DNA from 3 places in the Streptomyces bathyalis genome. Region 2 is predicted to be linked to each of the others. Evidence: riboswitches for the same ligand, from Rfam matches in the RefSeq annotation. Region 2 holds a riboswitch; each other region holds the start of a gene.
The links. A riboswitch is a leader RNA that binds a small molecule or an ion and turns the genes downstream of it on or off. The one in region 2 is predicted to bind cobalamin.
Positions count from the first base shown of each region.

Region 1: it holds a riboswitch for cobalamin, as region 2 does, so the genes downstream of both, G4Z16_RS27335 (hypothetical protein) here and metE (5-methyltetrahydropteroyltriglutamate--homocysteine S-methyltransferase) in region 2, are expected to answer to the same signal.
Region 3: it holds a riboswitch for cobalamin, as region 2 does, so the genes downstream of both, G4Z16_RS08290 ((2Fe-2S) ferredoxin domain-containing protein) here and metE (5-methyltetrahydropteroyltriglutamate--homocysteine S-methyltransferase) in region 2, are expected to answer to the same signal.

Region 1 is NZ_CP048882.1:6,312,739-6,317,700, reverse strand. Features, by position in the region: gene G4Z16_RS27350 (class II aldolase/adducin family protein) at 1-380, opposite strand, end outside; gene G4Z16_RS27345 (inorganic phosphate transporter) at 601-1,905, shown strand; gene G4Z16_RS27340 (hypothetical protein) at 2,035-2,262, shown strand; cobalamin riboswitch at 2,458-2,588, shown strand; gene G4Z16_RS27335 (hypothetical protein) at 2,641-2,874, shown strand; gene G4Z16_RS27330 (cobalamin biosynthesis protein) at 2,877-3,839, shown strand; gene G4Z16_RS27325 (cobyric acid synthase) at 3,836-4,962, shown strand, end outside.
Region 2 is NZ_CP048882.1:5,926,700-5,931,661, reverse strand. Features, by position in the region: gene metE (5-methyltetrahydropteroyltriglutamate--homocysteine S-methyltransferase) at 1-2,145, opposite strand, end outside; cobalamin riboswitch at 2,339-2,529, opposite strand; gene G4Z16_RS25640 (cytochrome P450) at 2,942-4,369, shown strand; gene G4Z16_RS25635 (APC family permease) at 4,457-4,962, shown strand, end outside.
Region 3 is NZ_CP048882.1:1,927,479-1,932,440, reverse strand. Features, by position in the region: gene G4Z16_RS08300 (class I SAM-dependent methyltransferase) at 179-856, opposite strand; gene G4Z16_RS08295 (aminoglycoside phosphotransferase family protein) at 1,125-2,075, shown strand; cobalamin riboswitch at 2,265-2,388, shown strand; gene G4Z16_RS08290 ((2Fe-2S) ferredoxin domain-containing protein) at 2,493-2,891, shown strand; gene G4Z16_RS08285 (PucR family transcriptional regulator) at 3,142-4,371, opposite strand; gene G4Z16_RS08280 (proline dehydrogenase family protein) at 4,635-4,962, shown strand, end outside.

The DNA of each region.
Region 1 (4,962 bases), 390 kb from region 2:
ACGCGTACGGGGCCGCCCAGTTCGGCCGTGATGTAGTGAACGGCTGGTACTTCGCGCACGAGGGTGGAGACGGCGGTGGCGTGCACGGCGTGCGTGTGCACCACCGCGCGGGCACCGGTGTGCCGGTAGACGGCCAGGTGCATGGGGAGTTCGCTCGTCGGTGACAGGCTCCCGGCGGTGCGCCGCCCTTCGAGGTCAACGGCGCACCACTCGGCGTCGCCGAGACGTTCATAGGAGAGACCGCTCGGGGTCACGAGTACCGTGTCCCCCACTCGCACGGAGAGGTTGCCGGAGGTTCCCACGACGAGTCCTTCGGCGGTCGTGCGCCGGGCGGTGTGCACCAACTCCCGCCAGGCGCCGAGCAGTTCAGCCGATTCCACGGCTCGTTCCTCCTCTGATGCGGTTCTTCGCGTGCGCCGCCGCCGGGCCGTGCCGCAGCCGTTGAAGAGAGCGAAGGTACCGGCGGGACGGATGTGTGACGCCGCTCACAACAGACCCCGCGGAGTGACACCCTGAAGCCCGCCGCAGTTCACCTTCTGTTCACCCGTTCTCCCTACGTTCATCTGGACATCAACCATCGAGCTGATTGTGCCTGGGTGAATGGAACACATCACGCTTCTCATCGGGATCGTGATCGTCACGGCCTTGGTGTTCGACTTTACGAACGGCTTCCACGACACGGCCAACGCCATGGCCACCACCATCTCCACCGGGGCGCTCAAGCCCAAGACAGCGGTGGCGATGTCGGCGGTCCTCAACCTCGTTGGAGCGTTCCTCTCCATCGAGGTGGCCAAGACCATCTCATCGGGAATCATCGACGAAGGCTCCGGTATCCAGCCTGAAGTGATCTTCGCCGGGCTGGTCGGAGCGATCATCTGGAATCTGCTGACCTGGCTCGCCGGGCTTCCGTCCAGTTCCTCCCACGCGCTGATGGGCGGCCTCCTCGGTGCCACGGTGGCCTCCGTCGGCATCGGTGCCGTCAACGGCGGCACCGTGGTGATGAAGGTGCTCATCCCGGCCATCGCCGCTCCGCTCGTCGCGGGCCTCGCCGCGCTCTTCGCGACGCGGCTGACCTACCGGGCGGCGCGCAAGGCCGACGAGCAGCAGACCGCAAAGGGCTACCGCGCGGGGCAGATCACCTCCGCCGCGCTGGTCTCCCTCGCGCACGGCACCAACGACGCGCAGAAGACCATGGGTGTCATCACCCTCGCGCTGATCACCGGCGGCGTGATCGCCCCGCAGGCGGACCCGCCGACCTGGGTGATCGTCTCGGCCGGGCTGGCCATCGCCCTCGGTACGTATCTGGGCGGCTGGCGGATCATCCGCACCATGGGCAAGGGCATCACCGACATCAAGCCTCCGCAGGGATTCGCGGCGCAGACCTCGGCCGCGGTCACGATCCTCGCCTCCTCCCACATCGGCTTCTCGCTCTCCACGACGCACGTGTGCTCCGGCGCCGTCATGGGCTCGGGAGTCGGCCGCAAGGGCGGCGTCGTGCGCTGGTCGACAGCGGCCCGCATGGTGGCGGGTTGGGGCCTGACGCTTCCGGCGGCGGCACTCGTCGCCGCGGGCGCCGCGGTGCTGGCGCAGCAGGGCGACTGGGGCGTCGGCACGGTCGCGGCGCTCGCGCTCACCATCAGCGGCGGCATCTGGCTGCTCTCGCGCCGCCAGCCCGTCGACCACACGAACGTCAACGACGCGGCCCTGCCCGGGACTTCCGGGCCGGAACCCGCCGGAGTCGTCACGGCGGCGCTGCGTACCGTCGCGCCGCCGCCCGTGGCGTCGGCCCGCAGCAACGCGGACGGCAACGGGGGTCCGGCAAGGACCCCGGAGGGCGTCGGCACGGCGAGTTCGTCTTCGCAGACCGAGACGGAGCGCGGGCGAGCGGCCTCCACTCTCGGCTAGGTTGCCGGGCCGGTGCGGTCACGGTCTCCGCACCGCACCGGCCCGGCAACCGACAAGCAGTCACAACCGGACCACTCACCGGACTCCCGGGATCGCGATCCCGGCCCGGAGGACAGACAGGGAAACGCTATGGACATCGACTGGGCAGCGCTCGGCGAGGTATTCGGCGTGAGCCTCGTGGCCACGGTCGCCCTGGTGGGCGTGTTCACGCTCGGCATCGTGGGTGCGTCCGCCGGCAAGGCCGGCGGCTCGCAGGGCGGTGGCGCGTCCGTGCTCGCGCGCACCGGGTCGTACGCGTGCTTCGCGCTGTGCGCGGCCGCCGTCGCCTACGGCATCTACATCATCACCGCGCCCTGAACGACTGGGCGCCGGCGAGCCGTTGACAGCGGCCGCCGATACCGGAGGGGGTACGGAGCAGCGCTCCGTACCCCTTTTTCCTGTGCCGCGGCGGGGTCCCCGTGTGCCTGCTCACACTCTCCCGTCGCAGGTCAAGGGCGAGTTGACGCCCCTCCTGGTACGTGGTGGACTGCCGATGCCCAACGGCGGCAGGAGAGGAAGCCGGTGCGAATCCGGCGCGGTCCCGCCACTGTCACCGGGGAGCGCACCCCCAACCGAAGGCCACGGCCCATCAGTTCGACGGGCTGGAAGGCCGGGGGACGCAGCGATCCGGGAGCCAGGAGACTCTCGTCGCCGGCACGTCGAACCAGGGCGAGGACCCTGAGTGAGGACTCCGTCATGCGTGGCTACTCTGCCTCTCCCGCACCCGTTTCCGTTCCCGAGTCCGCGACGGCTGCCGCTGCGGCGGACGTCCCCGCCCGCGTCCACGGCGGCTGCGGCGACAGCCTCCAGGACGGCTTCCGCGACGGTTTCCGCGACGGCGTGAACGTCCGCGTCCGCCGCGGTCACGTCCCGCACCGTGGCCGCCCGCGGCCCGGCATGCTCCTCCGAGGCACGACGACGGCACGCTGACGGTGCGGGCTCATCGCGCCTACATACGCGGCGCGGCCCTCGGACAGCTGGGCGACGCGCTGCTGGGCGACCCCCGCCGTGGGCACCCCGTGGCCGCTTTCGGCCGGGCCGCAGCCGCTGCCGAGCGCGCCCTGTGGCGAGACCACCGGGGTGCGGGCGCCCTGCACACGGCGCTGACCGTCGCCGGAGCCGTCACCGCCGTCGCCACGCTCTCGCGCACCGCACGCGCCCTTGCGGGCACCGGCGGCGCCACCCTCGTCGACGCCGCAGTGACCTGGACGGTGCTGGGCGGCACCGGCCTCCGCCGGGAGGCCCTCGCCGTGGCCGCCGCGCTGGAGGCGGGTGATGTCGAGGGCGCGCGGCGGCTGTTGCCGCATCTGTGCGGCCGCGACCCCCAGGCGCTGGACGCGGACGCCATCGCGCGGGCCGTCGTGGAGTCGGTGGCGGAGAACACCTCGGACGCGGTCGTGGGCGCCCTGGTCTGGGGCGCGGCAGCCGGCGCCCCGGGCATGGCGGCATTTCGTGCGGTCAACACCCTGGACGCGATGTTCGGTCACCGCTCGCCGCGTCACCTGCGCTTCGGCTGGGCGGCCGCCCGTCTGGACGACGCGGCGGGATGGCCGGGCGCACGCCTGACGGCCGCGCTCGCCGCGCTCGCCGGGCCGTCTCCGCGCGGGGCCCTGCGTGCCTGGCGCACTGACGCCCGCTCGCATCCCAGCCCCAACGCGGGCCCGGTGGAAGCCTCGTTCGCAGGGGCGCTGGGCGTGCGTCTGGGCGGAACCCTCAGCTACGGCGGACGCACCGAGCACCGGCCGGTCCTCAACTCCCCCGGCCGTGCAGTGCGTACGGACGACATAGCGGCAGCCGTCCAACTCTCGCGCCGCGTCAGCGCGCTGGCGCTGCTGGTGACCTCGGTGGCGGGCGCGTTCGGCAGGAAGCGCCGGGCGGAAAGGGGCGACGGATGACGACGGCCGGTGAGAACGGCGGGCATGCGCGAAGGCCGGGTTCCGGCGGGCAGGGCGGCGGACTTCTCGTCGCGGGCACGACCTCCGACGCCGGAAAGAGCGTCGTCACGGCGGGCATCTGCCGCTGGCTGGCGCGCAAGGGCCTGAAGGTCGCGCCCTTCAAGGCGCAGAACATGTCGCTCAACTCGTACGTGACGCTGGAGGGCGCCGAGATAGGCCGTGCGCAGGCGATGCAGGCTGCCGCTGCCAACACCGAGCCGACGGCGCTGATGAATCCGGTCCTGCTCAAGCCCGGCAGCGACAGCAGCAGCCAGGTCGTGCTGCTCGGCAAGCCGGTCGGCGAGATGAGCGCGGGGGGCTACCACTCAGGCAAGCAGGAGCGGCTGCTGGGCACGGTCGCCGACTGCCTCGCCGAGCTGCGTCGCACGCACGACGCGGTGATCTGCGAGGGCGCCGGCAGCCCCGCGGAGATCAACCTGCGCCGCACCGACATCGTCAACATGGGCCTGGCCAGGGCCGCCGGGCTGCCCGTCGTGGTCGTCGGGGACATCGACCGCGGGGGCGTCTTCGCCTCCTTCTTCGGCACGACGGCGCTGCTGGCGGACCGGGACCAGGAACTGCTCGCGGGGTACGTGGTCAACAAGTTCCGCGGCGACGTGGCGCTGCTGGAGCCGGGCCTGGAGATGCTCCACGGGCTGACGGGGCGGCCCGTGCTGGGCGTGCTGCCCTTCCGCCACGGACTCGGCATCGACGAGGAGGACGGGCTGGGGGTGCCCCCGGACGGAGTCTGGGGGAGGGTCCGCCGCAGCACCGTCCGCGAGTCGGCGTCGGCGTCCCCGCACGGCAGCGACGTGCTGCGGATCGCCGTCGTGCCGGTACCTCTGATGTCGAACTTCACCGACGTCGACGCCCTCGCCGCAGAACCCGGAGTCGTCGTGCGGTTCACGGACCGTCCCGAGGAACTCGCCGACGCCGACCTGGTCGTACTGCCCGGCACCCGCGGCACGGTGCGGGCGCTGGCGTGGCTGCGCCAGCGCGGCCTCGCGGACGCGGTACGGCGCCGCGCGGCCGAAGGGCTGCCGGTCCTCGGCATCTGCGGCGGCTTCCAGATGCTGGGCGAGCG
Region 2 (4,962 bases):
GTGGATGTCGTACACGCCGGGCCCGACCTCGTTCGGGTAGCCGGCCGTGGCGAGTTCGTCCGCGACCTGCATGTGGGAACGGGCAGCCTCCAGACTGATGACGTCCGCGTCGAGATCCACGATCGCCGAGACGATGTCGCCGAACTCCGCGTAGCACATGTGCGTGTGGATCTGAGTGTCCGCGCGCACGGCACCGGTGGCCAGGCGGAAGGACTCCGTCGCCCACGCCAGGTACTCCGGCCGGCTCTCCGTCCGCAGCGGAAGCGTCTCGCGAAGTGCCGGCTCGTCGACCTGGATGACGGCGGTGCCCGCGGACTCCAGGTCCGCGACCTCGTCCCGCAGCGCCAGTGCCACCTGGCGTGCGGTCTCGGCCTGCGGCTGGTCGTCCCGTACGAAGGACCACGCGAGCATCGTGACGGGTCCGGTCAGCATGCCCTTGACGGGCCGTCCGGTCTGCGACTGCGCGTAGCGCGTCCACTCCACCGTCATCGGCCCGGGCCGGGAGACGTCACCCGCGAGGATCGGAGGCCGCACGTAGCGGGTGCCGTAGGACTGGACCCAGCCGTGCTGCGTCGCGATGTAGCCGTCCAGCCGCTCCGCGAAGTACTGCACCATGTCGTTGCGTTCGGGCTCGCCGTGCACGAGCACGTCCAGTCCGGCCTCTTCCTGGAAGGCGAGGACGTCCCGGATCTCGGCGGCGATCCGCTTGTCGTAGCCCTCCGCGTCGAGCCGTCCGGCCCTCAAGTCGGCGCGCGCCGCACGCAGTTCGCCGGTCTGCGGGAACGAGCCGATGGTGGTCGTCGGCAGCAGCGGCAGCTTCAGCCGCGCGCGCTGTGCCGCGGCCCGCTCCTGATAGGGCGTGGTGCGGCGCCCGTCGGCGTCGGTGACCGCTTCGGTGCGCGCCCGCACGGCCGGGTCGCGGGTGAGCGCCGCGGACGAACGCGCCGCGAGCGCCGATGAGTTGGCGTGCAGCAGTCCGGCGATGACGTCGGTGCCCTCGCCGAGTCCCGTCGCCAGCGCGACGACCTCCTCCGCCTTCTGCCTGGCGAAGGCGAGCCAGCGTGCGACCTGCGGATCCACGTCGCGCTCGAGGGCCGCGTCGAGCGGTACGTGCAGCAGCGAGCAGGACGGGGCGACGTCGACACGGTCGGCGAAGCCGAGCAGCGAGGCCAGCGTGGACAGCGACTTCTTCAGGTCGTTGATCCACACGTTCCGTCCGTCCACGACTCCCGCGACGAGCCGCTTGCCGGGCAGTCCGCCCGCACGCGCCAGGTCCTCCAGGTTCGCGACGGCAGGGCCGGTGAAGTCCATCGCCAGGCCCTCGACGGGCGCCTTGGCGAGTACCGGCAGCGCGTCGCCGAGTCGGTCGAAGTAGGAAGCCACCAGCAGTTCGGGCCGGTCGGTGAGCCCGCCCAGTTCCCGGTATGCGCGTGCGGCGGCGTTCAGTTCGGCCGGCGTGCGGTCCGCCGCCAGCGCGGGCTCGTCGAGCTGCACCCATCCCGCCCCGGCCGCGCGGAGGTCGGCGAGCACCTCCGCGTAGACGGGGAGCAGCCGGTCCAGCAGCGTCAGCGGTTCGAAGTCCGGGGCGACTCCGGGCGCGGGCTTGGCGAGCAGCAGGTACGTGACGGGCCCGACGAGGACGGGCCGGGCGTCGTGGCCCTGCGCGACGGCCTCGGACAGCTCACCGGTCTGCTTCGCGGAGTTCGCCGCGAAGACGGTGTCGGGCCCCAACTCCGATACCAGGTAGTGGTAGTTGGTGTCGAACCACTTCGTCATCTCCAGCGGCGCGACGTCCTGCGTACCGCGCGCCATGGCGAAGTAGCCGTCGAGCGCGTCCGCCTCGACGGCGGCACGGTGACGTTCGGGAACGGCACCGACCATGACGGTGGTGTCCAGCACATGGTCGTAGAGGGAGAAGTCTCCGGTGGGCACTTCGCGCACACCGGCGTTCCTGAGCTGCTGCCAGTTGTCCCGGCGCAGCCCGGCTGCGGTCTCCCGCAGGGCGTCGGCGGTGACGCGGCCCCTCCAGTAGCCCTCGACGGCCTTCTTCAGCTCACGGCCGCTTCCCTGCCGTGGATATCCGTGGACGGTGGCGCGGGGCCTCGTTGCCGGCTTCGACGCCGCGGCTGCGGACTTGGGTGTCACTCAACTCTCCTTCGCGAGTCTCGCCGGTGACCCGAGAGGTACGGGGCGAGGAGGAGAGGCGACGCGGCGGCGCACACGCGCACCGCGTGCTGCTCACCTGTACCGCCGACCCGCCCTCGAGGTCACCGAGATCGATCCGCCGACGCATCCTCCCCCTGGGCCTTGCGGCCCGGGGGTGCCCCCGGCGGGCAGTGGCAGGTCTTCGGACTCGTGGGCCCGCCGTGTCCGTGATCCACGGACCGGCTCCTACCGGCCGTCGCTTCCCGGGTCCGCTCGGACCCAGTGCGTATGACGGCTTTCGTTCCCACTCACCGCTGCGGGGCAGTTCCGGAGTCTCACCGGATTCCCTCTTGCGACGTGCCTGTCTGGCGGACAGGCCGAACCGACTGCCTCTCCAGCGTACGGGCCCGCGAGCCGCGGCGACAAAGGGCAGGAGTGAGGGCTTCTTCATGCGCCGTGATGGTTTACGGGGGCGAAGCACGGTCTGCCGTGGCCCCTCGCCGGACCGGCACGGCCCGCGCGGGCACCGGAACCGGGCCCGCGTCGAGCCGGTGTCCGGGTCCGCGTCGGGCCCGTATCGGACCGGCGCCGGCGGGTGGACCGCGCAGGCCGTGGCAGGCCACCGCCGACAGGGATCCGGGGTGCCGTCGTGGCCCTCCCGCACAGGGCCGTCCGGGTCGCGGCGGTGTGGCGCACGCCGTGGAGCGGCCCGCCGGTCCCAAGCTGCTGCCGGAGACTCACGCCCCGCCGGTGCGCAGGCCGGGCGGGGCGATCCGTTCCACGACGACTGGAGAAGATGACCATGCCACCCCACACCGCGTCCGCATCCTCGGCAGGGCCCGAAGCCGCGGCCGCACCGCAAGCCCCTTCCTCCGCGGCGGCCGCGGCGGGAGCCGCCGCCTCGGAGGCGGCCGAGGCCTTCGAGGCGGCGGGCCTGCCGCCGGACACGAACCCCGCCGACCCGCGGTTCTGGCAACTGCCGCACGACCAGCGGCACCAGGTGTTCGCCGTGCTGCGCCAGCGGGAGGCGCCCACGTACTTCGCACAGCCGCAGCACACCCTGCGCAAGCGGCAGCAGCCGGGGTTCTACGCTCTCGTCAGGCACGAGCACGTGCAGGAAGCCAGCCGCAACGCCGCCGTGTTCGGGAGCGCGCCCGGTGTCACCACGCCGCATCCCGCGCCATGGGTGAAGGCCCTCTTCGGGGAGTCCATGGTCAACGTCGACGGCAGCGACCACGCCAAGCTGCGGAAGATCATTTCGCGGGCGTTCAGTCCCAGGCTGCTGGCGGGCGCCGAGAAGGACATCGAGCAGGTCGTCGCGACCGTCGTCGGGAACGCGGTGCGGCAGCCCTCCCGCGAGTTCGTGACGGCCGTGGCCTCGCTGGTGCCCTGCGAGGTCGTGTGCAACATGATGGGCATCCCCCAGCGGCACCGGCCCCGCATCCTCGCCCAGCTCAACGACGCCTCCGAGAACATCGGCGTACGGCGCGGAGCGGGCGCGAAGTTCCGCATCCCCGGCAAGGGCCTGCGGGCGCTGGCCCGTATGCACATCATGATCGCGATGCTCGCCAGGGAGCGCCGGCGCCACCCGACCGACGACCTCATCTCCGCGCTGGTCACCGCGGATGTCGACGGTCAGTGCCTGGGGAACCGCCAACTCGGCGCGTTCTTCACGTTGTTGATGGTCGCCGGGGTGGAGACGACCCGCAATGCGATCTCGCACGGCCTGGCCCTGCTCAGTGCCGATCCCGAGCAGCGGGAGCTGTGGGAGAGCGACTTCGAGAAGTACGCGGACACCGCCGTGGACGAGATCGTCCGGTGCTCGACCCCCATCATCCAGTTCCGCCGCACGCTGCGCACCGACCACGTCATGGGCGGCCGCACGCTGCGCAAGGGCGAGACGGTGGCGATGTACTACGCCTCCGCCAACCGCGACGAGGCGGTCTTCACCGACCCCGGCACCTTCGACATCACCCGCGACCCCAACCCCCACCTCGGCTACGGCGGAGGCGGCCCGCACTACTGCCTCGGCGCGCACCTCGCCCGCCAGGAACTCAAGGCGCTCTTCAGGCAGTTGCTCACCGACTCCGTCGCGATGCGAGCCGTGGGCCTGCCGGACCTGGTGCCCTCCAGCTTCGACAACCGCATCCGTTCGCTGCAGTTCGACATCGCCCCGCAGGACGGCAGCGGCGGCCCGGCGAAGGGCCCCGTGACCAGCGCCTGACGCACCCTTACGCCGCCGGGCCCGCCGCCCCTACCCTCGTCCCCGGGACTCCCTCGACGCGGGGCCCCGGGGGAGGGAGTGGGGCGGGTGGCCGGTTCTTCGTCCGCGGGACGCGCCAGGGGCAGCGGCGGAGGCAGCGAAAGCGGCGTCGAGCAGTTCGGCTACGAGCAGCAGCTCCACCGCTCGCTCAGCTTCTGGGATCTGCTCGTCTACGGGCTGGTCTTCATGGTGCCGATCGCCCCCTTCGGCATTTTCGGCAGCGTCTTCCAGGGCTCCGGCGGCATGGTCGTGCTCGCCTACGCGGTCGGCATGGTCGCCATGATGTTCACGGCCCTGTCGTACGCGCAGATGTCGCGCGCCTTCCCGATGGCGGGTTCCGTCTACTCCTACGCCGGACGCGGCATCGCAGCCCCGGTCGGCTTCATCTCGGGCTGGATGATCCTTCTCGACTACGTCCTCGTGCCCGGCCTGCTCTACCTGATCTCCGGCGTCGCGATGAACACCCTGGTGCCCGCGGTGCCCGTGTGGGTGTGGCTGACGGGCTTCGTGGTGCTCAACACGGTCGTCAACTACATGGGCATCGAGATGACCGC
Region 3 (4,962 bases), 4.0 Mb from region 2:
AGTCGGCCGTCCCCGTCGTCCTCGGTCCCGTCCCCGCCGTCGTGGCTGCTGCCGTCCCCGTTCGTCACCTCGCCGACGTTACGCACTCGGAACGGTGACGGCAGCCGGTGCGGGGAAACCGCCCGGGCGGACCGGGGCGGCCGGCCCGCGGCGGCCGGTCAGCGGGACGTGTGGGAGATCAGCCGCGCTTGCGTGCCGTCACGGCCATGACGATCGGGGTGGGGGTGCCGTGCTCGGCGAACTGTTCGAGTGCCAGTCCCGCGTCGAGGAAGGCGTGGAGCAGGCCCGGCAGCGGAAGGTGTGTGGCCCCGACCTTGTCGCGTACGCCCTGGTCGGTCCAGGAAGCCTTCGTCCAGGCGCCGTCGAGATAGCCGGGGCGGACCACGATCGCGTCGGGGTCCGTGCGGTCGGCGAACGCCCCGCAGAAGCAGGGGTGGACGCCGATGTGCACGAACACCCCACCGGGCCGGAGGACACGGGCCGCTTCCCGCAGTACCGCCGGATAGTGCGGCATGTCCGTGTGCACCATGACTGCGACAGCGGCCGTGACGGAGCCGTCGCTCACCGGAAGCCTCGCGGCATCGGCCTGCGCGACCGGTAGCCGGCTGCGGGCGTGGCCGAGCATCCCTCGCGACAGGTCCACGCCGACCGGCGTCCAGCCCAGGTCGCGGAGCGCGGCAGCGTGGACCCCCGTGCCGCAGCCGATCTCCAGGCACGTACCGCTGCCCGTTCCGAGAAGGTCCCCGAGCAGGCCGCCCAGGCTGCGGGGGTTTCCCTCCGAGGTCTCGGCGTCCTGCCCGCGCAGGAAATCCTGTTCGTACCAGTCGGCGATCTGGTCGTACGCCGCTGCTGACATGACGTTCCCCGTCCGTTCGCCCGCCGTGGGCCCGTTTTGGTGACCGGCTCCCCCGGGCGACCGGGCCGCCGTTGTCGTTGCTCCATCACCTGCCCGCGCGGTGGTTCTCCGGCCCCGATTTCCTCCCCCGGCGGAACTGCCGCTGCCCGGGTTCTCCATACGGGGAGCTCGCGTTCGTCGGCGGCCCGGATGTCCGTCGGGCGAAGTGGCCGCTACCGGCTGGAAGTTGTACGTCGAACGCCGTGCTGCGGCGTGGAACGATCGAGCCATGCCCGATTTCGTGACGCCAGAGCAGATTGCCCGACGCACCTCCGCAGCAGTCGACGCGGCCGTGGGAGCGGGGCGCGCTCTCGGGCTCACCGTGACCGATGCCGAGGTGCTCCACGACCTGTTCTCCGTGGTCGTCCACCTCGCGCCGTCACCGGTCGTGGCCCGGATTCCCACAGTCCTGCCGCACTCCGCGGATCTCGGTTCCCAGGCCGCCCGCCAGCAGGCGGAACTTGACGTGACGCGGTGGCTCGCAGACCAGGGAGCCCCCGTGATCCAGCCCAGTCCTCTCGTGCCACGGGAGCCCGTACAGCGCGACGGACTCTCGATGACGTTCTGGCAGTTCGTCGAGGAGGACCGGGACAAGGAGCCCGACTACGTGGCCAACGCCGAAATCGTTGCCGACCTGCACGCCGCCCTGCGCGGATACCCCGGCCGGCTGTCGTTCCTGTCCGCGGCCGAACCGCGGGTCATCGGGGAAAGCCTTGCCCTGCTCGAAGACCGCCCCGACCTCATCGCTCCGAGCGATCTGGACCGCGCGCGCCGCGAGTGGCAGGTCCTGGAACCTCTCGTGAGCTCACGCGCGGCGTTCGAGACGGCGTTCCCGTGGACCGATGTCCAGCCCATCCACGGCGACTGCCCACCCGCGAACATCTTCTCCGGGAAGGACGGGAAGCTCTACGCCGACTTCGAACTGGTCACGTCGGGCCCCGTCGAGTGGGACCTGGCCACCCTCGGGCCCGACCTCGAATCCGCCTACGACCGCGGCGCGCGGCGCAACGGCATGAGGCCGTTGAAGGAGGACGTCATGAGCTTCGTGAACGCCGTAGGCATGCTGCGGGTCATCGCCGCCCTGGCGCTCGCGCCTCAACTGCCCGCGTTGCCCGAGTACTTGAACCCCGCCATCATCCGGTGGCGGACGATGCCGTTCGCAGGGGGCGTCGGAGACTGACATCCACGAGCGCCGACCGGCAACGGGAGCCCGTCAAGTCACGCACGCTGCAGGGCAGTTGCAGGGACGAGCCGCGTCATCGTCCGGACCGCCGATCTGCGTCCGGCGCTTCTTCGGGGCCCGCGGAGGCCCTCGGCCCTGGACGGCGCCCGGATGGAATGATGGCCCGTGACATGGCGACGGCGGTTCGAGGAAGCCGGTGTGAATCCGGCGCGGTCCCGCCACTGTGATCGGCGAGCGGATCCCCGACAGGCCACTGCCCCGGGCGGGTGGGAAGGCGGGGACGAGCCTTGACCCGAGAGCCAGGAGACTCACGCGGTCGCCTCCTCGACGTACCGGGGCGGATCTCCCCGGAGAGAGGGAAGGTTCGGCGTGCCCGAGACATCGGTCGATGAGGCATCCGACGAAGCGGGGGCAGTGGAGACTGCCGGCCCTGCTCCGTGCCGGATCGTCGTGTGCCGGGACTGCTGCTGCGGCAGTCCCAAGGTGACCGGACTGGATCACGCGGCACAGACGGCTCGGCTGCGGGAGGAGGCACCGGTTCGCGTGTCCGACTGCCTGGACGTGTGTGACCAGGCCAACGTCATCGTCGTGCAGCCTTCCGCCGCCGGGCGCGCCGCCGGTGCGCGGCCCGTCTGGCTGGGGCTGGTCAACAGCCCGGACGCGACCGAGGACGTCACCGCCTGGGTACGCGCGGGCGGCCCCGGCGTCGCTCCGCAGCCGGAGATCCTCGACCTGCACGCCATCACTCCGCCGCGACGGGGGCTTGCAGGGAATCGGCGCGCTGCGTCGCCGATCCGTGATCGGGGGCAATGAGACAGCCCTTCACCGACTCCCGGAGCCGGACATCGCGTGGTGGAGCGAAGGCTGAAGGTCTCATCGGGGCTCATCGCGGCGAACGCCCGTCCCCAGGTGGCTGGAGCCATGCCGAGTCGAACACCGAGCCGAAGCTCGTCGAGCGCCACCGGTGGATGAACGCCGTTGCTGTCCGCGACCGTTGCTCGCGCTCGTGCTCGTGTTCATGACCCCCGACATTGCTCACGGAGTCGCGGACCCCGCACGGCAGTCACAGCCGTGCGGCCTTCAGCGCCATGTGGAGCAGCAACCGGGAGCCGCCATCGTCGAGGTCGAGGCCGGTGAGGGCTTCGATGCGGGAGAGGCGGTAGTAGAGCGTCTGACGGTGTATGCCCAACGCGGCGGCCGTTCGCCCCGCCTGGCCCGCGTGGTCGAGGAACACCTCGGCGGTGCGCGCCAGTTCGCCGTGTGCGGGACGCAGCAGCGGCGCCACGGCCGCATCGCGGGCGACGTCGTCGGGCAGGGCGGCCAGCAGCCGGTACGGACCGATCGCGTCCCAGTCGGCGACCGGGCCCAGCCGCTCCGGTTCCGCGCCCGCGGCCCGTGCGGCGGCGAGCGCCTCCCGCCAGGCCGCGACCGCGTCGGAGAGCCCGCGGCGCGGCGCGCTGACGCCCGCGGCGGCGGGGGAGCGCGGCACGCGCAGCAGTTGCCCGGCGGCCGTACGGGCCGGAGCACGGACCTCCGCCGAGCGCAGCCGCACCAGCGAGGCGAGCACCGGCTGCCGCTCCGGCGCGGGCGGCGCCGCCGACCTGCCGCCGGGGGCCGGTTGCGCGAGCCGGGCCGGAAGCACGCACCCCGCCATGACGTGCGGCAGCACGGGTGCGCCCGTACTGCCGGAGCTCTCCCCGTCGCCGTCAGCGTCGTCGGCCGGCCAGGGGCCCACAGCGAGCAGTGCCAGCGGGCCCGACGCCGCCGGCCCGAGCAGCTCGCCCAGCTCCGCCGCCAACTCCTCGCCCCTGCCCCGGTCTTCCTCGGTCAGCATCGCCCGCAGCAGTTCGCCCGAGCGCGCCTCCGCCTGCGTCTCGGCCGCCAGCAGCGCCCCGATCCGCGACGCCACCGCCATGGCCGCCGCCAGCCGCGGGTCGGAGAGGTCGAGCGCCCCGTCGTCCATCAGCCAGATGTAGCCGCGCACGACGCCCGCGTGCCGCACGGGGAGGCAGATGCGCCCGTGCTCGACGCCGGCCGCCGGTTCGGGATCGATGCGGACGGGAGACGCGGCCCTGGTGATGCCGAAGCTCTCGAACCACGCCCGCACCTCGGCGCTGGAGCGGCGTCCGAGGATGGAGCGCCTGCGCACCGGGTCGAGCGCGGGCTCGGCGCCCTCGCCGTCGCCCTCGTGGGCGCCGAAGGCGATCAGCGCGAAGTCGCGTGCCTCCAGGGTCGCGGGGGTGCCGAGCAGCGCGCAGACCTCGTCGATGAGTGCCTGGTAGTCCTCGCGCATGATCATCCCGCTGTTCCGCGTCGTGCCGACGTGCCGTCTCCGCCCCTTACGGGCGCCCCGCGTCACCATTCTCGTACAGATGTCTGAGATCTGGGACACGGATGCGTGACAGCTGTCGATGGTCACGGAATGGCGCGATCCTTAGATTCAGGGTGGCTTCCGACGCCGTGGCGCTCCGTTCCTCCGCAGACCTTCCCCTCCGGCCGAACGGGGCCCGCCACGGGACGCCAGGAGCGCGAAGAAGAACGTCAGTGGAGGTGCCCGTGTTCGGCCCAGTGCTCCTCGCCGCCGCGCGAAGTGACGGCATCCGCCGCTTCGTGTCGTCGACGCCGGTCACACGCCCCGTCGTGAACCGCTTCGTCGCGGGCGAGCGGCTGGACGCGTGCATGGAGAACGTGCGGTCGCTGACCGGCCGCGGTCTCGACGTCACACTCGATCATCTCGGCGAGGACACCACCGACCGCGCGGAGGCGCTGCGCAATCGCGACGCCTACCTCGCGCTCGCCCAGGCCCTGGCGGGGGAGGGCCTGGGCGAGCGGGCCGAGATGTCGGTGAAGCTTTCCGCCTTCGGGCAGGCGCTGCCGGACGGCG